Regions from separate parts of the Cupriavidus cauae genome, predicted to be linked through region 2. Evidence: riboswitches for the same ligand, from Rfam matches in the RefSeq annotation. Region 2 holds a riboswitch; the other holds the start of a gene.
What was found. A riboswitch is a leader RNA that binds a small molecule or an ion and turns the genes downstream of it on or off. The one in region 2 is predicted to bind glycine.
Positions count from the first base shown of each region.

Region 1 (10,516 bases), on a different replicon from region 2:
GGGCCACGATGCGGGCCGTCACTTGTTCGAGTACGGGATGGGGCATGGGGCTCTCTCCAGCGGATTCTTCAATGCCTGGCATGTCGCAGTTCAGCCTAGCGCATGTTGCAGGGGCTTGCACGGAGCATGCCCGCCGCGCCGCCTCTCGTGGCCACACGCGCCGCCACACCCACGACCACGGCCGCCGCTGGCTGCCGCGTGGCTCGCAAAGCGCCCGCGACTCACGTAAACTGGCCGCAACGGCCGCGCTACGGGGTCTCTATCAAGCGACAAGGAGGTCAGGGTGAGCATGCCCGATTTCGACATGGTGCTGGTTGGCGGCACCGGTGACCTGGCCAGGCGCAAACTGCTGCCGGCCTTGTTCGACGCGCATCGCGCCGGATTGTTGCATCCCGCGGCGCGCATCCTGGCCACGGGCAGCCATCCTTCCACCACCGAGGAATACGTCGCCACGCTCGAGCAGGGCATGCGGCCGGGCCTCGAACACGCCCCGCCGGGCGACTGGGCCAGCTTCGTCGCGCGGCTGTGCTACGTGCAGGCCGACGCCCGCAAGCCCGAGCATTTCGACGCGCTGGCGCGCAAGGTGCTGGACCGCCAACCCGAGGTCGTGGTCTGCTACCTGGCCACCGCGCCGCATCTGTTCGTGCCGATCTGCGAGCAGTTCGGCCGCACCGGCCTGAACCATCCGAAGGTGCGCGTGGTCCTGGAAAAACCGCTGGGCCACGATCTGGATTCGAACGAGGCGATCAACGCGGCGGTGGCGCGCTACTTCGCCGAGGAGCAGATCTACCGGATCGATCACTACCTGGGCAAGGAGTCGGTGCAGAACCTGATGGCGATCCGCTTCGGCAACGCGCTGTTCGAGCCGCTGTGGCGGCGCGAATGGGTGCAGGACGTGCAGATCACGATCGCCGAGGAACTCGGTGTCGAGGGCCGCGGCGATTTCTACGACCAGACCGGCGCGCTGCGCGACATGGTGCAGAACCACCTGCTGCAGTTGCTTTGCATGGTCGCGATGGAACCGCCCACCAGCCTGACCGAAGACGCGGTGCGCGACGAGAAGATCAAGATCCTGAAGGCGCTCAAGCCGATCTCGCCGCAGGAGGTCGCCGAGAAGACGGTGCGGGGGCAGTACCGCGCTGGCGCCATCGCCGGCAAGCCGGTGCCCGGCTATCTCGAAGAGCCCGGCATCGCGCCGGACAGCCGCACCGAGACCTTCGTCGCGATCAAGGCCGAGATCGCCAACTGGCGCTGGGCCGGCGTGCCGTTCTACCTGCGTACTGGCAAGCGGATGCAGTCGCGCGTGGCCGAGATCGTGATCCATTTCCGCGACGTGCCCCATGCGATCTTTCCCCGTCCGCTGACGCTGTCGCCGCAGAACCGGCTGGTGATCCGGCTGCAGCCCGAGGAAAGCATCCGGCTGTATTTCCTCGTCAAGCAGCCCGGCGACACGGTCGCGCTGACGCCGACCTCGCTCGACCTTGATTTCGCCAACTCGTTCAAGGTGCGCCGCGCCGGTGCCTACGAACGCCTGCTGCTCGACGTGATACGCGGACGGCTGGGCCTGTTCGTGCGCCGCGACGAACAGGTGCAGGCATGGCGCTGGGTCGAGCCGATCATCGACACCTGGGCCGAGAGTTCGCTGCCGCCAAAGCCCTATACCGCGGGCACCTGGGGACCGGCCGCGTCCTCCGCGCTGCTCTCGCGCGACAACGCGCTGTGGCACGAGGAGGTCTGACGCCGGCTCGCCCGCTTTGGCGAATCGGCCCGCCGCTCCGCTCCAACGAACCCTGACCCGGAAATCGCCATGCGCCGCTTCGAACATCCCTCGCTGCTGGACCAGGCCGAAGCGCTGGCCGCCTCCGTCAGTCACGCGCTCGACCTCGCCATCCAGGACCGCGGACACGCTGTGCTGGCCGTTTCGGGCGGGCGCTCGCCGGTGCCGATGTTCGAGCGGCTGCGCTATCGGCCGGTGCGCTGGGACGCCGTCACCATCACGCTGGTCGACGAGCGCGCGGTGCCGCCCGGACACGAGGACAGCAACGCGCGCCTCGTGCAGGAACACCTGCTGCGCGATGCCGCGGCCGCCGCCAGCTTCGTGCCGCTGATCGCCGATGCGGTCGAGGCGTCCGAGCCCGCGCGGGCGGTGGTGCGCCTCAATGCCGCGTTTCGCCAGCCCGACGTGGCGGTGCTCGGGATGGGCGAGGACGGCCATACCGCGTCGCTGTTCGCCGATGCGCCGGAGCTCGGCGAAGCGCTGAACGGCGATACGCCCTGCTATGTGGTGACACGCCCGGCCAGCGCGCCGCATGCGCGCGTGACGCTGAACCTGGCCGCGTTGCTGGCGGCCGAGCGCGTCTTCCTGGCGTTTGCCGGCGCGGCCAAGGCCGAGGTGTTCGAGCGCGCGCTGCAGGAGCCGGGGCCTGCGTTGCCGGTGGGGCTGGTGGCCAGCCGGCATCGGCATGGGTTCGATGTGTTCACTGCCTGACTGCGAGGCCTGACTACGCTGACTCGATACGCCGCTTCGATACGCCGCCCGAACACACCGCCCGAACACGCCCCCGAACACGTAGCCCGAACACGTAGCCCGAACACGTAGCCCGAATGCACGCGTTGCCACCACCGCCCGAATTTCGCCCGATGTTTTCCGCCCTGCGATGACTACCTACCCACGCCTGCTCGCCGATGTCGGCGGCACCAATGTCCGCTTCGCCCTGCAGACCGCGCCCGACGCGATCGGACCGGTCACGGCACTGAAGGTCGCCGACTATCCGTCGCTGGAAGCGGCGATGCGGCAATACCTGTCGCAGCTGTCCGGCCCGCAGCCGCGCCACGCGGCGATCGGCCTCGCCAATCCGGTCACCGGCGATCGCGTCAAGCTGACCAACCACGCCTGGGCCTTCTCGATCGAGGCGGTGCGCCAGGCGCTGGGCATGGAGACACTGCTGGCGCTGAATGATTTCACCGCGCTGGCGCTGGCCCTGCCGTACCTGCAGCCCGGCGAGCTGGCGCCCGTGCGTGCCGGCACACCGGCGGCCGACACGCCGCTGGCCCTGATCGGCCCCGGCACCGGGCTCGGCGTATCGGGGCTGATCCCCGGCCGCCACGGCGCCGGGCCCGTGGCCTTGGCGGGGGAGGGCGGGCATGTCGAGCTGATGCCGGCCACCGACGACGAGTGGATCGCCTGGCATGCCGCGCATCGCGAGCACGGCCGCGTCTCGGCCGAACGGCTGCTGTCGGGCATGGGGCTGTCGCACACGCATGCCGCGCTGGCCGCAGAAACGGGTACGCCCGTGCGCGTGCCGCTGACCGCGGCGGAGGTCACCGAGGGCGCCTTGCAGCGCGGCGATGCGCTGTGCCAGCGCGCGCTCGCGGTGTTCTGCGGCCTGCTCGGGTCGGTCGCGGCCGATGTGACGCTGATCCTCGGCGCGCGCGGCGGCGTCTATATCGGCGGCGGCATCGTGCCGCGCTTCGTCGAGGCGCTGGCGGCGTCGAGCTTCAACGCGCGCTTCGTCGACAAGGGGCGCATGCGCGCGTTCCTCGAGCCGGTGCCGGTGCAGGTCATCACCGCGCGCTTTCCCGCGCTGCCGGGGCTGGCGCACGCGCTGGCCGAAGCGGTCGACCGGCGATGAGCCGCTGCGTACGCCTGGCGGGGCGAACGAACGGAGCGAAGCGATGCGTGTGCTGCTGATCGAGGACGACACGATGATCGGCGATTCCGTGCGGCTGGCGCTGCGTCAGGAAGGCTTCGCGGTGGACTGGGTACGCGACGGCGAGGCCGGCCTGTCGGCCGCCACGCAACCGCCCGGCGTCGCCGCCGGCGGCGCGGCCGAGGGGCAGCACGATCTGGTGCTGCTCGATCTCGGCCTGCCGCGCCGATCCGGTCTTGATGTGTTGTCCGGCATGCGGGCGCGCGGCGTCGCCACGCCGGTGCTGATCCTGACCGCGCGCGATGCGGTCGCCGATCGCGTCGCCGGATTGAACGCCGGGGCCGACGACTATCTGGTCAAGCCCTTCGACCTGCAGGAGCTGGTGGCCCGCATCCACGCGCTGGCTCGGCGCGCGCAGGGCCGGGCCGAGCCGTTGGTCCGCTACGGCGCCATCGTGCTCAATCCGGCCACGCGCGAAGTCACGTTGTCGGGCGAGCCGGTCCATCTGTCGGCGCGCGAATACGCGTTGCTGGCGGCGCTGCTGGCGCGTCCGGGCAAGGTCTGGTCGGTGCCGCAGCTGCAGGAGAAGCTGTACGGCTGGGACGACGAGGTGGGCAGCAACACGGTCGAGGTCTATATCCACGCGCTGCGCAAGAAGCTCGGCCAGGGTTTGATCCGCAATATCCGCGGTGTCGGTTATGTCTGCCCGAAGCTCGATGAAGGCGTGCAGCAGGGGGACAACGGCGGCGAGAAGGACAGCGAGACGGGCAGCGAGACGGGCAGCAAGAAAGACGGCGGCAAGGACAATGAAGCCGCTGGAGGAGCGCGCTGATGCGATCGATCCAGCGGACCCTGCTGTGGTGGCTGGCGCTCGGCCTGCTGGCCGGCATCGCCGCCGCCACCGCGCTGATCTACGGCCAGGCCCGGCAGGAGGCCAACGCGCTGTTCGACTACCAGATGCGCCAGGTCGCGCTCGCGCTGCCGAGCCAGTTCAGCGGCCCGGCGATGCCATCGCTGCCGCCGCCGCTGCCGCCCGGCACCGACAACCTGTTCCGCTCCGACGAGGACGTGGTCATCCATATCTGGGACGGCACCGGCCGCAGCCTCTATCTGTCGCATTCGCGGCCGTCGCTGCCGCCGCGCGCGGAGCTCGGCTTCTCCAATGTGCGCACCGACGACGGCGAGTTCCGCATCTACAGCGTGCAGCTCGGGCCGGCGGTGGTGCAGATCGCGCAGCCGATGAGCGCGCGCCGCGAAGTGGCGGCGCGGATGGCGCTGCGCACGGTGGCGCCGCTGCTGTTGCTGCTGCCGCTGCTGGGCTGGATGGTCTGGCTGGCGGTGGGCCGCGGACTGCGGCCGGTGCGCGAGATCGCGCGGCAGGTCGGCAAGCGCGACGCCAATGCGCTGTCGCCGCTGGCGGTGGCGCAGATGCCGGCCGAGATCGCGCCGCTGACCGAGGCGCTCAACCTGCTGCTGGCGCGGCTGTCCGACGCGATCGACACGCAGCGCGCGTTCATCGCCGATGCCGCGCACGCGCTACGCACGCCGCTGACCGCGCTGCAGCTGCAGGCGCAACTGGTCGAACGCGCCGACAGCGAGCCGGCGCGCCGCGAGGCGGTTGGCAATCTGCGCGACGGGCTCGAGCGGCTGACGCATCTGGTGACGCAGTTGCTGACGCTCGCGCGCCACGAGCCCGGCGCGGCCGTCGCTGGCCATCAGCCGGTCGCCTTGCGCGAGCTGGCCGCGACGGTGGTCGGCGAGATGACGCAGGCCGCCCTCGATCGGCATATCGACCTGGGGCTCGACACTACCGATGGCGATGGCGGTGCCGATGGTCGCCATGGTCGGGTTGGTCACGATGGCGACAAAGGTCACGATGGCCGCGATGGAGACTCGGCCGGGCTGACCGTGCAGGGCGACCCCGACGCGCTGCGCATCCTGCTGACCAATCTGATCGACAACGCCCTGCGCTATGTGCCGGCCGGCGGCAAGGTCGACGTGCGCGTGCAGCGCGCGGATGCGGGCCGCGTCGCGCTGATGGTCGCCGACAACGGTCCCGGCATCCCGCCCGAGCAGCGCGCCCGCGTGCTCGATCGCTTCTACCGCCTGCCCGATGCACCGAGCGGCGGCAGCGGCCTGGGCCTGGCCATCGTCGACGAGATCACCCAGGTGCATCGCGCCACGCTGTCGCTGGAAGATAACGAGCCGGGGCTGCGGGTGCGCGTGGTGTTTCCCGCAGCGGGCGACGCACGAGGCGAACGCCGCCACTAGTCCGCGGCATACGGCGGTGGTGGCGATTTTCTCCAATAGCGTACCCGTTTCTGCGTACGGCTTTCGCCAACCGTTTGCATCCTCTGCCCTGCTGTCCCACTGATTCAGGAGGCACTCATGCAGATCGATCTCACCGGCAAGACCGCCCTTGTCACCGCCTCGACCGCGGGCATCGGGCTGGCCATCGCCATCGGCCTCGCGCGCAGCGGCGCCACCGTCATCGTCAATGGCCGCAAGCAGGACACCGTCGAGGGCGCCATTGCCGACGTGGTGCGCGAGGTGCCGGGCGCCACGGTGCGCGGCGTCGCGGCCGACGTCGGCGGCGCCGAGGGCTGCGATGCAATCGTGGCCGCCGAGCCGGCGGTGGACATTCTGGTCAACAACGCCGGCATCTACGGTCCGCGCGACTTCTATGAACTGAGCGACGAGGACTGGACCCGGATCTTTGATGTCAACGTGATGTCGGGCGTGCGGCTGGCGCGGGCGTATACGGCGGCGATGGCGGCGAACGGCTGGGGCCGCGTGGTGTTCATCTCGTCGGAGTCCGCGCTGAACACGCCGGAGGACATGATCCATTACGGCTTCTCGAAGACCGCGCAACTGGCGGTATCGCGCGGCCTCGCCAAACGGCTCAGCGGCACCGGCGTGACCGTCAACGCGGTCTTGCCGGGGCCGACACTGTCGGACGGCCTGCGCGAGATGCTGCGGGAGGACGCGCAGAAGGCAGGGCTGTCGATCGAGGAGGCGGCCGCCGAGTTCGTCAAGGCGCATCGGCCCAGCTCGATCCTCCAGCGCGCGGCCACGGTGGAAGAGGTCGCGCACATGGTGGTCTACGTCTGTTCGCCGCAGGCATCGGCGACCACCGGTGCCGCGTTGCGGGTCGATGGTGGCGTGGTGGATACCATCGCCTGAGCCTGGCAGCGGCGGGATGGTGCAACGGTGCGATGCCGCTGCATCGCGATCGCGCCGGACTTCATTTCGCACCACCGCGGGGTACGCAGAAACGGGTACGCTCCGCGCGCGGCGTCTGTCTTCATCGAGTTCGCGCGACGCAGAAACGGGTACGGCGCCGCTATCCATCGCCTGCCGGCGCGCCGGTTTTACCGGCGGTTTCATCGCAATCAGCCGGCCCATCGACGCTCGCGAACGGGTACGCAGAAACGGGTACGGTTTGCGCGAGGGGCACGCAGAAACGGGTACGCTTTCGCCGGCATGCGGGGGCCCGGTGCGTGCGCGATGCATGCTCGACACGTGTTCCGATGCTTGTCCTGATGCATCTCCAAGGCGTGCCCGAGGCGTGCCCGGACGCATCCACGCCAACGATGAAACGAAAACACAGGCGCGCATGGCGATGCCATGCCGCGCCGGTGTCGTTGTTTCAGGCCCGTATCAGATCCGTATCAGATCGGTATCAGATCGGTATCAGATCCGTATAAGACCCCGGATCAAACCCCGGATCAAACCTCTGCCGGCTCCGACGCGGCGGCACGCGCCGCCACCACCGGTGCGAGCGGCCGCGCCATCCGTGGCGCCTCCGGCAGCGGACCGCAGAAGCCAAAGTCCACCTCCGGCACGCGGCCGCTGATCAGCTCGGCGATCGCGCGTCCCGAGCCGCAGCCGTGGGTCCAGCCCAGCGTGCCATGGCCCGTGTTCAGGTACAGCCCCTGCACCGCGCTCGCGCCGATATACGGCACGTTGCCCGGCGTCGCGGGTCGCAGGCCGGTCCAGTAGCGCGCCAGTTCGGGACGGCTGACACCGGGGAAGATCTCCAGCGTGCGCCGCACGATCGCCTCGCAGCGCACCGGGTTCAGCTCCATCGAATAGCCGTTGAGCTCCGCGGTGCCCGCGATGCGCAGCCGGTCGCCCAGACGCGAGAACACCAGCTTGTACTCGTCGTCGGTCAGGCTGACGCTCGGCGCGCGCTCCGGGTCGAGCACCGGCAGCGTGGCCGAATAACCCTTGGCCGGATAGATATCGAGCTTGACGCCGAGCGGCCGCGCCAGCATCGGGCTGAAGCTGCCGAGCGCGAGCACGTAGGCGTCCGCCTGCTCGACGGTGTAGGCGCCGGTCTCGTCGGCGATCTCGACCCCGCGCATGCGACCGCCTTCCGCCAGCAGCCGCTGCACGCGCACGCCGTAGCGGAAGCGCACGCCGCGCGCCTCGCACAGCGCGGCCAGCCCGGTGGTGAAGCGGTGCACGTCGCCGGACTCGTCCTCGCTGGTGTAGGTGGCGCCCGCCAGCCGCGGCGCGATCGAGGCCAGCGCCGGTTCGAGCTTCACCACTTCGTCGGGACCGATCACGCGGCGCTCGCAGCCCAGCTCGCGCATGATGCGCGCCGGCTCGATGGCCGCGTCGAATTCCTTCTGGCTGGTATAGAAGTGCAGGATGCCGCGGGTCAGATGATCGTATTCGATGCCCGTCTCGGCGCGCAGCGCCTGCAGGCTGGCGCGGCTGTAGGTGCCGAGGTTGAGCAGCTGGATCATGTTGCGGGTGGAACGCCGGGCCGGACATTCGCGCAGGAACTTCAGCCCCCACGACCATTGCGCCGGGTCGGCGCGCAGGCGGAACAGCAGCGGTGCGTCCTCGCGTCCCAGCCAGCTGAGCAGCTTCAGCGGCGCCGAGGGGTTGGCCCAGGGCTCGGCATGGCTGACCGAGATCTGGCCGCCGTTGCCGAAGCTGGTTTCGCGTGCCGCGCCGGCATTGCGCTCGAGCACGACGACCTCATGGCCGGCCTTGGACAGATACCACGCCGAGGCCACGCCGATCACGCCGGCCCCCATCACGATGACTTTCATTTCAGGCTCCAGGATGCAAAAAGGGGCAGCCGGCCGGCATCGTCGATGCCAACCCGGCTGCCCCCACTGTCCTTTTGCCTGAGAGATTCACCGCGTCCGCCCCGGACCCGGTTTGCCCCTTCGGCGGCCGTCATCGCTGAACCATGATGGCGGCGCTCTCCAGTTCGTTGTCGTCTCCAGTCTTCGGTACCTGAGCGTTTCGGGGGTACGCCTTCGGCAGCGCTGCCGCCGCGCTGTCGCGCCGCAGGCTCGCTTTCTCCTGGATGGGCGGACAGTAACACGGCGCGGCGGCGGCCGCAACGCGAGTTACTGTGGCGCGGCGGGCGGCGTTCCCTTCCTGCGTGCCTTGTTGGCGTACATCGCCTGGTCGGCCTGCGCCAGCAGGTCGGCGATGCCGGTGTGCCGGGCGGGATCGAAGGCGACCGCGCCGGCGCTGAAATCGAGCGCATAGCCGCGCTGGCTCTGCGCGTTGTACGCGTCCACGACTTGCCGCAGCCGGGCCAGCATCGCGTCGCACTGGTCGGCCGAGGCGTCGACCAGCAGCACGACGAACTCGTCGCCGCCCAGGCGTCCGATCAGGTCGGACTCGCGGAAGGCCTGGCGCAGGTGGTCGGCGAAGGCGGCCAGCGCCAGATCGCCCTCGGCGTGCCCGAAGCGGTCGTTGATGGCCTTGAAGCCGTCCATGTCGAAGAACAGCAGTGTGACGGGCATTCCCTGGCGCTGGCAGACCGCCAGCGCATGCTGCGCCAGCGCCGAGAAGCCGCGGCGGTTCGACAGCATCGTCAGGTCGTCCATCGAGGCCAGTTGTGCCGACTCCAGTTCCTGCTCGGCCAGGCGACCCAGATCGTGCAGCAGCGCCTGATCGTCCTTGTCGAACTCGCGCGGCTCGGTGTCGATCAGGCACAGCGTGCCGACCTTGGCGCCGCCCCGTACCGCGAGCGGGCAGCCGGCATAGAAACGCACGCCGGGCGCGCCCCTGACCAGCGGGTTGTCGTGAAAGCGCTGGTCCTGCAGCGCATCGGGCACGATCAGCAGGTCGTCGCGCAAAATCGCATGGCCGCAGAACGATTGCTCACGCGGCGTTTCGCGGGCGGCCAGGCCGAACGAGGACTTGAACCACTGGCGCCTGGCATCGACCAGGCTGACCAGCGCGATCGGCACGTCGAACAGCCGCCTGGCCAGGCGGGTCAGCCGGTCGAAGCGCTCTTCGGCGGCGGTATCGAGCAGGTTCAGCGAGTACAGCGCGTCGAGGCGCCGCTGGTCATCGGCGGGAATGGGAGCAGGAATCATCTCGTCAATGCGATCGTTGTTATCCCCGATCGTCGTCTGCCCGCCTCAAGCGGGTTTGTCGCCGGCCGCCGCGGCAGCGCGGGGCCGGTCGATAGGGTCGTTCCATGTGCGGGCGGCCGCATGCGCGGTCGTGGACGTGTCCGCCAGCACCGGTGCGCCGCGGCGCTACACCTCGCGCGTCATCCCTTTCAGATCGATCCACTGCTCGAACTGCTCGGCGGTGACATGGCCGGAGGCGATCGCCGCCTCGCGCAGCGACAGGTTGCGGGCCACCGCCAGCTTGGCGATTTCGGCCGCCTTGTCGTAGCCGATATGCGGATTCAGCGCGGTGACCGGCATCAGCGAGCGTTCGAGCAACTCGGCGATGCGCGCCCGGTCCGCTTCGACGCCCGCCACCATGTGTTCGGCGAAGCTGGCCGCCGCGTCGGCCAGCAGTGTAACGGACTGCAGCAGGCTGTAAACGATGACGGGCTTGTAGGCGTTCAGTTCCAGCGTGCCCAGGCCGTTGGC
Region 1 covers NZ_CP080294.1:967,444-977,959, reverse strand. The annotation lists gene edd (phosphogluconate dehydratase) at 1-46, opposite strand, end outside; gene zwf (glucose-6-phosphate dehydrogenase) at 290-1,738, shown strand; gene pgl (6-phosphogluconolactonase) at 1,808-2,488, shown strand; gene glk (glucokinase) at 2,658-3,632, shown strand; gene KZ686_RS19740 (response regulator) at 3,676-4,482, shown strand; gene KZ686_RS19735 (ATP-binding protein) at 4,482-5,921, shown strand; gene KZ686_RS19730 (SDR family NAD(P)-dependent oxidoreductase) at 6,039-6,833, shown strand; gene KZ686_RS19725 (D-amino acid dehydrogenase) at 7,379-8,716, opposite strand; glycine riboswitch at 8,773-8,889, opposite strand; gene KZ686_RS19720 (GGDEF domain-containing protein) at 9,023-10,006, opposite strand; gene fumC (class II fumarate hydratase) at 10,172-10,516, opposite strand, start outside.
Region 1: it holds a riboswitch for glycine, as region 2 does, so the genes downstream of both, KZ686_RS19725 (D-amino acid dehydrogenase) here and gcvT (glycine cleavage system aminomethyltransferase GcvT) in region 2, are expected to answer to the same signal.

Region 2 (10,516 bases):
ACGGCCGGGATGATGCCCGCCGCGCCATTGGTCGGCGCGGTCACCACGCGGCCACCGGCCGCGTTCTCCTCGTTGACGGCCATCGCATAGAGGTTGACCCAGTCCATCACCGACAACGGGTCGGACAGCGTCCGTTCGGCGCGCTCGGTCAGATTGCGGTACAGCTCCGGCGCGCGCCGCTTGACCTTGAACGGGCCCGGCAGCTCGCCATCGGTGCGGCAGCCGCGCGCGACGCAGGCCTGCATCACCTGCCAGATATGCAGCAGGCCGGCGCGCACATCGGCTTCGCTGCGCCGGGTGCATTCGTTTTCGAGCATCAGCTGCGCGATCGACTTGCCGCTGCTGCTGGCCATGTCGAGCATCGCGCGGCCGCTGCGGAAGGGATGCGGCAGCTGCCGGTCGGCTTCCAGCACCTGCGTGTTGGCCGCGCCCGCGCTGACGACGAAGCCGCCGCCTACCGACAGATAGCGGCCTTCGCGCAGCGTCGCGCCGGCGGCATCGAAGGCATGGAATTTCATGCCGTTCGGATGCTCGGCCAGCGCTTCGCGCCGGTAGAACGCGATATGTTCCTTTTCGACGAAGGGAATCGGATGCTTGCCGAGCAGGGACAGCGTGCGCGAAGCGCGCAGCGCTGCCAGCCTGGCGTCGATGGTGTCCGGATCGATGGTATCGGGCGCCTCGCCGAGCAGGCCGAGAATCACGCCCTTGTCGGTGCCGTGCCCCTTGCCGGTCGCGCCGAGCGAGCCGTACAGCTCGACCCGCACGCTGGCCACCTGCGGCAGCAGGCCGTCGCGCTCCAGTCCATGCGCGAACATGCCGGCCGCACGCATCGGTCCCACCGTATGCGAGCTGGACGGCCCGATGCCGACCTTGAACAGGTCGAATACGCTGACAGCCACGTTGGTCTCCTATCGTTTGCCGGCGGTTTGCCGGCTTCCGCCGCGGCTTGCCGTCCGGCCAGGCGCGATACGGGCTAGACCGGCCGATCGTCCTCGGGGCGTTCCCACAACGAGACGCCGGGGCCGGGCGGTTCCTCCGGCAGTTCCTTGCGCTTGAGCACGCTGATGGCGCCGTCGTTCTCCAGGATCGCGATATAGACGTCGTCCAGGCTGGCGCAGCCCTCGCGCCGCAATACCTTCATCAGATCGTCGCTGGTCAGCCGCGCGCCGTGCATGACCTTGTCGATCACCTTGCCATGGCGGATCAGCAGCTGGGGGTGGCCCTCGACCGCGTACTCGAACTTGCGGCTGCGCCAGCTGAGCCAGCTGACCAGCACGTTGATGCCGATCAGCGTGGCGGCGAGGATCAGGCCTGCGGATACCGACTTGTCATCGCCGACCATGGCGTTCTGCACGCCTTCGGACAGGATCAGCAGCAGGATCAGATCGAACGGGGTCATCTGTCCGATCTGCCGCTTGCCGCCCAGCCGCATCATGATCAGCAGCGCGAAATAGACGATCAGTCCTCGGACGATAAATTCCCACCACGGTGCGCTCATCTCCCACATCGACAGTCTCCTTACCGATGACAGCCCCGGCGCGAATGCCGGGAACTCAGGCCCGGACGCGGAACCGCGTCCGGGCGGCGATGGAGCCGCCGTGCCGGGATCGCCCGCAGTGCCCGCCGACTATGTGCCGACTGCCCGCGGACTGCCTGCTTACTCCTCGTACGCGCTCATCGGCACGCACGAGCAGAACAGGTTGCGATCGCCGTAGACGTTGTCGGCACGGCCGACCGGCGGCCAGTACTTCTGCGTCCGCAGCGAGGCGACCGGATAGGCGGCTTCCTCACGAGTGTACTTGTGGTTCCACTCATTGGCAGTGATGACCGCGGCGGTGTGCGGCGCGTTCTTCAGCGGGTTGTCCTCGCGGTCGAAGCTGCCGTCCTCGACACGGGCGATTTCCTTGCGGATCGCGATCATCGCGTCGATGAAGCGGTCCAGCTCGTGCAGCGCCTCGCTCTCGGTCGGCTCGATCATCAGCGTGCCCGGCACCGGGAAGCTCATGGTCGGCGCATGGAAGCCATAGTCCATCAGCCGCTTGGCGACATCCTCGTTGCTGATGCCGGTCGCCTTCTGGATCGGACGCAGGTCGAGAATGCACTCGTGCGCGATATGGCCGTTGCCGCCCGTGTACAGTACCGGGTAGTAGTCCGACAGCCGCTTGGCGACGTAGTTGGCCGCCAGGATCGCGTTCTCGGTGGCCGCCGTCAGGCCGCGCGCGCCCATCATCGCGATATACATCCACGAAATCGGCAGGATGCTGGCCGAGCCGTAGGGCGCGGCCGAGATCGCGCCGATGCCGTCTGCCGCGCGGCGGTAGCCGCTGCTGGCGTGGTTCGGCAGGAACGGCGCCAGATGCGCGCCGACCGCGACCGGACCGACGCCCGGGCCGCCGCCGCCGTGCGGAATGCAGAAGGTCTTGTGCAGGTTCAGGTGCGACACGTCGCCGCCGAACTGCCCCGGCGCCGCGGTGCCCACCATTGCGTTCATGTTGGCGCCGTCGACATAGACCTGCCCGCCGTGGCTGTGCACGATCTCGCAGATGCGCTGCACGCCTTCCTCGAACACGCCGTGCGTGGACGGATAGGTGATCATGATCGCCGCCAGGTTCTTGCTGTGCTGCGCGGCCTTCTTCTCCAGGTCGGCCAGATCGACGTTGCCGTCCTCGTCGCAGGCCACCACCACCACCTGCATGCCGGCCATCTGCGCGGACGCCGGATTGGTGCCGTGCGCCGACGACGGGATCAGGCAGATATTGCGATGGCTCTCGCCGCGGCTCGCGTGGTAGGCGTGGATGATCTGCAGGCCCGCGTACTCGCCTTGCGAGCCGGCGTTCGGCTGCAGGCTGACGGCGGCGTAGCCGGTGGCCGCGCACAGCATCGCCTCGAGCTGGGCGATCATTTCGCGGTAGCCGACGGTCTGGTCGTCCGGCGCGAACGGATGGATGCTCGAAAACTCGGGCCAGGTGACCGGAATCATCTCGCTGGTCGCGTTGAGCTTCATCGTGCAGGAGCCCAGCGGGATCATCGTGCGATCGAGTGCCAGGTCCTTGTCGGCCAGCATGCGCAGATAGCGCAGCATCTCGTGCTCGGCGTGATGCGTGTTGAAGACCGGATGCGTCAGGTAGGCGCTCTGGCGCGACAGCGCGGCCGGATAGCCGTCATCGGCCGCCGCTTCCAGTGCGTCGAAGGCCGGCACCGGCTTGCCCTGCGCGAAGATCTCCCACAGCGCGACCACATCGTCGCGGGTGGTGGTCTCGTCCAGCGAGATGCCGACGTGCGTCGCACCGGCGCGGCGCAGATTGATGCGGCGCGCGGTGGCCGCGGCGTGGATCGCCTCGGTGGCGGCGCCGGTCTCGATCGTCAGCGTGTCGAAGAAGGTCGCATTGCTGCGCGCGTAGCCCAGCGCCTGCAGGCCGCCGGCCAGGGTCGCGGTCAGGCGATGCACGCGTTGCGCGATGCGCTTCAGGCCCTGCGGACCGTGGTAGACCGCGTACATCGACGCCATGACGGCCAGCAGCACCTGCGCGGTACAGATGTTCGAGGTCGCCTTTTCGCGGCGGATATGCTGCTCGCGCGTCTGCAGCGCGAGCCGGTAGGCCGGGTTGCCCTGCGCGTCGACGGTGACGCCCACCAGGCGGCCCGGCATCGAGCGCTTGTAGGCGTCCTTGACGGCCATATAGCCGGCGTGCGGGCCGCCGAAGCCGAGCGGCACGCCGAAGCGCTGCGAATTGCCGACGGCCACGTCGGCGCCCCATTCGCCGGGCGCGGTGAGCAGCGTCAGCGCCAGCAGGTCCGCCGCGGCGACCACCAGGCCGCCGGCCGCGTGGACCGCATCGGCGATCGCGCGGTAGTCCGCCACGTCGCCGTTGACGCCCGGGTATTGCAGCAGCACGCCGAAGGCATGCGCCTGCGCCGCGTCGGCGGCGGGACCGACCTTGACCTCGATGCCGAGCGGCAGCGCGCGCGTGCGCACCACTTCGATCGTCTGCGGCAGCACGTCGTCGGCCACATAGAAGGTATTCGACGCGTGCTTGTTCACGCGCTGCAGCAGCGTCATCGCCTCGGCCGCGGCCGTGCCTTCGTCGAGCATCGACGCATTGGCGATATCGAGGCCGGTCAGGTCGGTGACCATCTGCTGGAAGTTCAACATCGCTTCCAGGCGGCCCTGCGAGATCTCCGGCTGGTACGGCGTGTACGCGGTGTACCAGGCCGGGTTCTCGAAGATATTGCGCAGGATCACGCCCGGCGTCAGCGTGTTGTAGTAGCCCTGGCCGATGAAGCTCTTGAACACCTTGTTCTTGCCGGCGATGCCGCGCAGCTTGGCCAGCGCGGCTTCCTCGGTCAGCGGCTCGGTGAATTCGCCCAGCGGCATGCCGTCGCGGCGGCGGATCGCGGCCGGGATGATGGCATCCATCAGCGCGGCGCGGCTGTCGTAGCCCAGCACCTTCAGCATGTGCTGCTGTTCGGCGGCGTCGGGACCGATATGGCGGTGGGAGAAGGCGTCGCGAGCTTCGAGTTCAGCCAGCGAAGGGCGAGCGGATTGAGCGGCGTTCATGGGCAGGGGAGCGTTCATGGCAAGTGACTCGGAGAGGCGGGCCGGGACATGGTGGTCAGCCATGGCCCCCGGCGCCGCGGGCGGGGCGCCGGGCTCAGGCGCCGACGCTGGCCTTGTAGGCGTCGGCCGTCATCAGGCCGTTGACGTCGTCGCTGTTGGCGGGCTTGATCTTGAACAGCCAGGCGTCGAAGGCGTTGGCGTTGACGCTCTCGGGCGCGTCCTTGACAGCGTCGTTGACGGCGACCACCTCGCCGGCCACCGGCGCGTAGATGTCCGACGCGGCCTTGACCGATTCGACCACGGCCAGCGCGTCGCCGGCGCCGACCGTCTTGCCGACCTCGGGCAGTTCCAGGAAGACGATGTCGCCGAGCGCATCCTGCGCGTGATCGGTGATGCCGATCGTCAGCGTGCCGTCGGTTTCGACGCGCACCCATTCGTGCGACTCGGTGTACTTCAGGTCAGCGGGGAAATTCATCGAGATTCTCCAATTTCAGATTCTTGTGTCGCGCCGCCGCGTGCCATCGGGATGAAGGGGGCCGCGGGGCGCAGCGTGACCGGGTGGACGATGTCCGATGCGAGCTGTCAGCTCACGAGTGCCTTGCCATTGCGCACAAACGGCAGTTTAACCACAGTCGCAGTCAGTTTGCGGTCGCGGATCAGCACCTGGACTTCGCTGCCGAGCGCCACATCCTTGGGCAGGCGCGCGAAGGCGATCGATTGGGACAGCGTCGGGCTGAAGGTGCCCGACGTGATCTCGCCCTCGCCGGCGGCGGTCAGCACGGTCTGGTGCGCGCGCAGCACGCCGCCCTTGTCCCGCAGGATCAGGCCGGCGAACTGCTGGCGCTGGCCGTTGGCCACCAGCGCGGCCTTGCCGACGAAATCGCGCTCGCTCTGCAAGTCGACCGTCCAGGCCAGGCCCGCGTCGAGCGGCGAGGTGTGGATGTCCATGTCCTGGCCGTACAGATTCATGCCGGCTTCGAGGCGCAGCGTGTCGCGTGCGCCGAGGCCGGCGGGGCGCACGCCGGCGGCATGCAGCTTTTCCCAGACCGCGGCGACGTTGTCGGCCGGCACCACCAGCTCGAAACCGTCCTCGCCGGTGTAGCCGGTGCGGGCCACCATGATTTCGCCGATCGCGGGGTCCTCGACCACCATCGCGTTGAAGGGCTTGAGCGATTCGCTGGGCTGGGTCGACGGGAATGCGCTCCAGACCTTGGCACGCGCATTCGGGCCCTGCACCGCGACGATGGCCAGCGGCGCCGAGCCCTCGGCGGCGTTATCGGTACGGCGCGGGGTGATCGTCACGCCGGCGCCGGTGTCGGCGTTGCGCTGGCGGATCCAGTCGATATCGCCGGTCGCGGTGCTGGCGTTGACCACCAGGCGGAAGCGGTCCTCGGCGAAGAAGTAGACGATCAGGTCGTCGATCACGCCGCCGTTCGGGTCGAGCATGCAGGAATACAGCGCCTTGCCCGGGGTTTGCAGCTTGTCGACGTTGTTGGCGAGCAGTCCGCGCAGGAAGGCGCGGGTATTGGGGCCGGCGAGGTCGACGACGCACATGTGCGAGACGTCGAACATGCCCGCATCGCTGCGCACCGCGTGGTGTTCCTCGATCTGCGAGCCGTAGTTGACCGGCATGTCCCATCCGCCGAAATCGACCATGCGGGCGCCGAGGGCGCGGTGGATGGCGTTGAGGGGCGTGGCCTGGAGCGTCATGAATTCCTCGGAGCGTGGCATCGTTCGGTCCGGCGCGCGCGGCGCGCCAAACAAAAAAAGGGTCATCCGTCGCGCGGCTCGGTGCGAACCGTCGCGACGGATGACCCCCTCTGTCCTCGATACCTGAGAGATTACGGCCCGGCTTGCCGTCCTCGTCGGACTGACTGGCCTCGCCGCGCGCCCCTTCGGTGGACACGCTCATCATCCAGCTGATGAATGACGGGTGTCGCTCTCCAGAGTTCGGCATACATCGTGTGCATGCTGCATGCCGATCCGCCCGGTCCATGGTGCCTGAGAGTTTTCGGGTGATTCCCCTTCGGCGGCGCGAATGACGATACAGTCGCGCGCTCTCCCGGACGGATGGCGCGACTCTAACCGCAGCCTTGGCGGCTGTCAACGCGAGAGCGGCGCGTCGCAGGAGTCGGTTCCGCAGCCTCGGCCGGACCCGCCCCCGTGTTAACATCGCCGGCTTCGACCCATTCGCGACCCGTCCCCCAACGCGTCGCGCCTGCGGCCCGCGTCCCTTGCGATGCCGTACGACCTCCGGCTGTACCCGACCTCCGATCCCCGACCGATGACCCACGGACTGAACGCCGCCCAATCCGAAGCCGTCCGCTATCTGGACGGCCCCTGCCTGGTGCTCGCCGGCGCGGGCTCGGGCAAGACCCGGGTGATCACGCAGAAGATCGCGCATCTGATCGAGGACAAGGGCTTCGAGCCCCGCCATATCGCCGCGGTGACCTTCACCAACAAGGCCGCCAAGGAGATGCAGGAGCGGATCGCCAAGCTGATGGAGGGCAAGACCCGCGACGGCAGGCGCATTCCGCTGCGCCAGCTGACCGTCTGTACCTTCCACTCGCTCGGCGTGCAGATCCTGCGCGCCGAGGCGGAGCACCTGGGCCTGAAGCCGCAGTTCTCGATCATGGACGCCGACGACTGCTTCGGCCTGATCCAGGAACAGCTGGCGACCACCGACAAGAAGCTGATCCGCAGCGTGCAGAGCACGATCTCGCTGTGGAAAAACGGCATGGTCGATCCGGAAACCGCGATCGCCGAGGCCACCGATGCCGACCAGCACCAGGCCGCGCTGATCTACCGCAACTACGTCGCCACGCTGGCGGCCTACCAGGCGGTCGACTTCGACGACCTGATCCGTCTGCCGGCCGAGCTGTTCGCCCGCGACGAAACCGTGCGGCTCAAGTGGCAGAACCGGCTGCGCTATTTCCTGGTCGACGAATACCAGGACACCAACGCCTGCCAGTACCAGCTGCTGAAGCTGCTGGCCGGCGGCTCGCATCTGCGCGCGCCGGCATTCACCGCGGTCGGTGACGACGACCAGGCGATCTACGGCTGGCGCGGCGCCACGCTGGACAATCTGCGCCTGCTGCAGACCGACTTTCCGAACCTGAAGGTCATCAAGCTGGAGCAGAACTATCGCTCCACGGTGCGCATCCTGCAGGCGGCCAACGCGGTCATCGCCAACAACCCCAAGCTGTTCGACAAGACGCTGTGGAGCGAGCACGGCATGGGCGACCCGATCTCCGTGACGCAGATGAACGACGAGGAGCACGAGGCCGAGTCGGTGGTGTTCAAGCTGTCGGCGCACAAGTTCGAGCGGCGCGCGCAGTTCCGCGACTACGCGATCCTCTATCGCGGCAATCACCAGGCGCGGCTGTTCGAGCAGATCCTGCGCCGCGAGCGCATCCCGTATGTGCTGTCCGGCGGGCAGAGCTTCTTCGACAAGGCCGAGATCAAGGACATCTGCGCCTATCTGCGGCTGATCGCCAATCCGGACGACGATCCCGCCTTCATCCGCGCGGTCACCACGCCGCGGCGCGGCGTCGGCAATACCACGCTGGAAGTGCTGGGGACCTTCGCCGGCCAGGCCAAGGTCTCGCTGTTCGAGGCGGCGATGATGGGCGGCATCGAAGGCAAGCTGCAGCCGCGCCAGCTCGAGCCCCTGCGCACCTTCTGCGAGGCGATGGTGCGGCTGGCGGACCGCGCCGCGCGCGACCCGGCCACCGAGGTGCTCGACGACCTGATGGAAGGCATCCACTACGAAGCCTATCTGTACGACACCTTCGACGAGCGTCAGGCCCAGGCCAAATGGACCAATACGCTGGAGTTCCTCGACTGGCTCAAGCACAAGGGCACCAAGCCGGAGGCGGCCGACGGCGAGGCGACCGGCTTCGACACCGCCGACGGCTTCGGCGACGAAGGCAAGAACCTCCTCGAGCTGACGCAGACCGTCGCGCTGATGAGCATGCTGGAAGGCCGCGACGAAGATCCCGACGCGGTGCGGCTGTCGACGCTGCACGCGTCCAAGGGCCTCGAGTATCCGCACGTGTTCCTGGTCGGTGTGGAGGAGGGCATCCTGCCGCATTGCCGCGAGGACGAGGACCTGAGCGACGAGAAGATCGAGGAAGAGCGCCGCCTGATGTATGTCGGCATCACGCGCGCGCAGCGCAGCCTGCATATCAGCTGGTGCAAGAAGCGCAAGCGCGCGCGGGACACCTACTCGTGCCAGCCGTCGCGCTTCATCGGCGAGATGAAGCTCGAGGAGGCCCCGGCACCGAAGGACGAGACGCCGGCGATGAGCCCGAAGGACCGACTGGCGGGCCTGAAGGCGCTGCTCGGCACCAAGGCCACTACCGGCTGAAGCGGCTGAGGGGGCTGAGGGGGCTGAGGGGGCTGAGGGGGCTGAGGCGCAGTGCCGGGTGCGCCCGGCCCTTCGTATCAGCGCCGATACAAAGCGGCCAAGGCCGTGCAACATCGGGCTGCTACGGTAGCGGATTGGCGATAGGACTGGAGGGCAGGCGCGTGGCGCCGAAGCGCCGAGAGAACAGCCGAATCGCCGGCCCTTGATGTCGATCAAGTCCTGCGCACGCTGGTCTGGCTAGCATCGAAGCGGATTCCTCAGAAGGCCGCCGATGGCAACGACCGTTCCGCATTTCGCTTCCGAAGTCGCTTCCGAAGCCGTTCCCGAAGTCCCTGCCGAAGCCGCTTCCCCAGCCGCTCAGCATGCCGCCATCCGCCGCGGCGATCTCGCCGATTTCCGCGCGCTCGCCGAACGCATCGACGTGAACGGGCCGCGCTACACCTCGTATCCGACCGCCGACCGCTTCGATGCGGGGTTCGGCGACGAGGCGTATCTGTCCGCGCTGGACGACTGCCGGGCAGGGGGAGCCGCCGCGCCGCTGTCGCTCTATCTGCATATCCCCTTCTGCGAGAACATCTGCTACTACTGCGGCTGCAACAAGATCATCACGCGCGACCACGGCCGCAGCGCGCGCTACGTTCGCTACCTGGCGCGCGAGATGGCGCTGGTAGCGGCCCGCCTGGACGAGCGCCGGGCCGTCGTGCAATCGCACTGGGGCGGCGGTACGCCGACCTTCCTCGACCCCGGGGAAATGCGGCAGGTCATGGCGGCGCTGCATCGGCACTTCGATCTGCGGCCGGACGGCGAGCACTCGATCGAGATCGATCCGCGCCGCGTCGACGACGAACGGATGACGCTGCTCGCCGAACTCGGCTTCAACCGCGTCAGCCTAGGCGTGCAGGACTTCGATCCCGAGGTCCAGGCCGCGATCCATCGCGTGCAGCCGGTGCAGGACACGCGCCGCGTGGTCGCCGCCTCCCGACGGCTCGGCTTCCTGTCGATCAGCATGGACCTGATCTACGGCCTGCCGCACCAGACGGCGGCCCGCTTCGGCGCCACCATCGAGCGGGTGCTGGAAATGCGGCCCGACCGCCTGTCGCTGTACAGCTACGCGCATCTGCCGCACGTCTTCAAGCCGCAGCGTCGCATCGACGAGGCCGCGATGCCGTCGGCCGGCGAAAAGCTGGACATCCTGGTCTCGGCCATCGAGCGGCTGACCGCGGCCGGCTATGTCCATATCGGCATGGATCACTTCGCGCGGCCCGACGACGCGCTCGCCCGCGCCCAGCGTGAGGGACGGCTGCAGCGCAACTTCCAGGGCTATGCGACCCATGCCGGCCATGACCAGCTCGGCTTTGGCATCTCGGCGATCGGCGCGGTCGCCGGCCGTTACGTGCAGAACGCCCGCACGCTGGACGCGTACTACGGCGCGCTCGATGCCGGCAGGCTGCCGGTGCTGCGCGGCCATGTCTGCGACGCCGACGACCGGGTGCGCAAGGACATCATCGGTGCGCTGATGTGCGATGGCGAACTGGATACTGCCGAGGTCGCGCGCCGGCACGGCATCGACTTCGACGCCGAGTTTGCCG
Region 2 covers NZ_CP080293.1:657,960-668,475, reverse strand. The annotation lists gene KZ686_RS03100 (L-serine ammonia-lyase) at 1-899, opposite strand, end outside; gene KZ686_RS03095 (DUF421 domain-containing protein) at 974-1,507, opposite strand; gene gcvP (aminomethyl-transferring glycine dehydrogenase) at 1,658-4,576, opposite strand; gene gcvH (glycine cleavage system protein GcvH) at 4,653-5,033, opposite strand; gene gcvT (glycine cleavage system aminomethyltransferase GcvT) at 5,141-6,268, opposite strand; glycine riboswitch at 6,369-6,515, opposite strand; glycine riboswitch at 6,537-6,633, opposite strand; gene KZ686_RS03075 (UvrD-helicase domain-containing protein) at 6,843-8,927, shown strand; gene hemN (oxygen-independent coproporphyrinogen III oxidase) at 9,199-10,516, shown strand, end outside.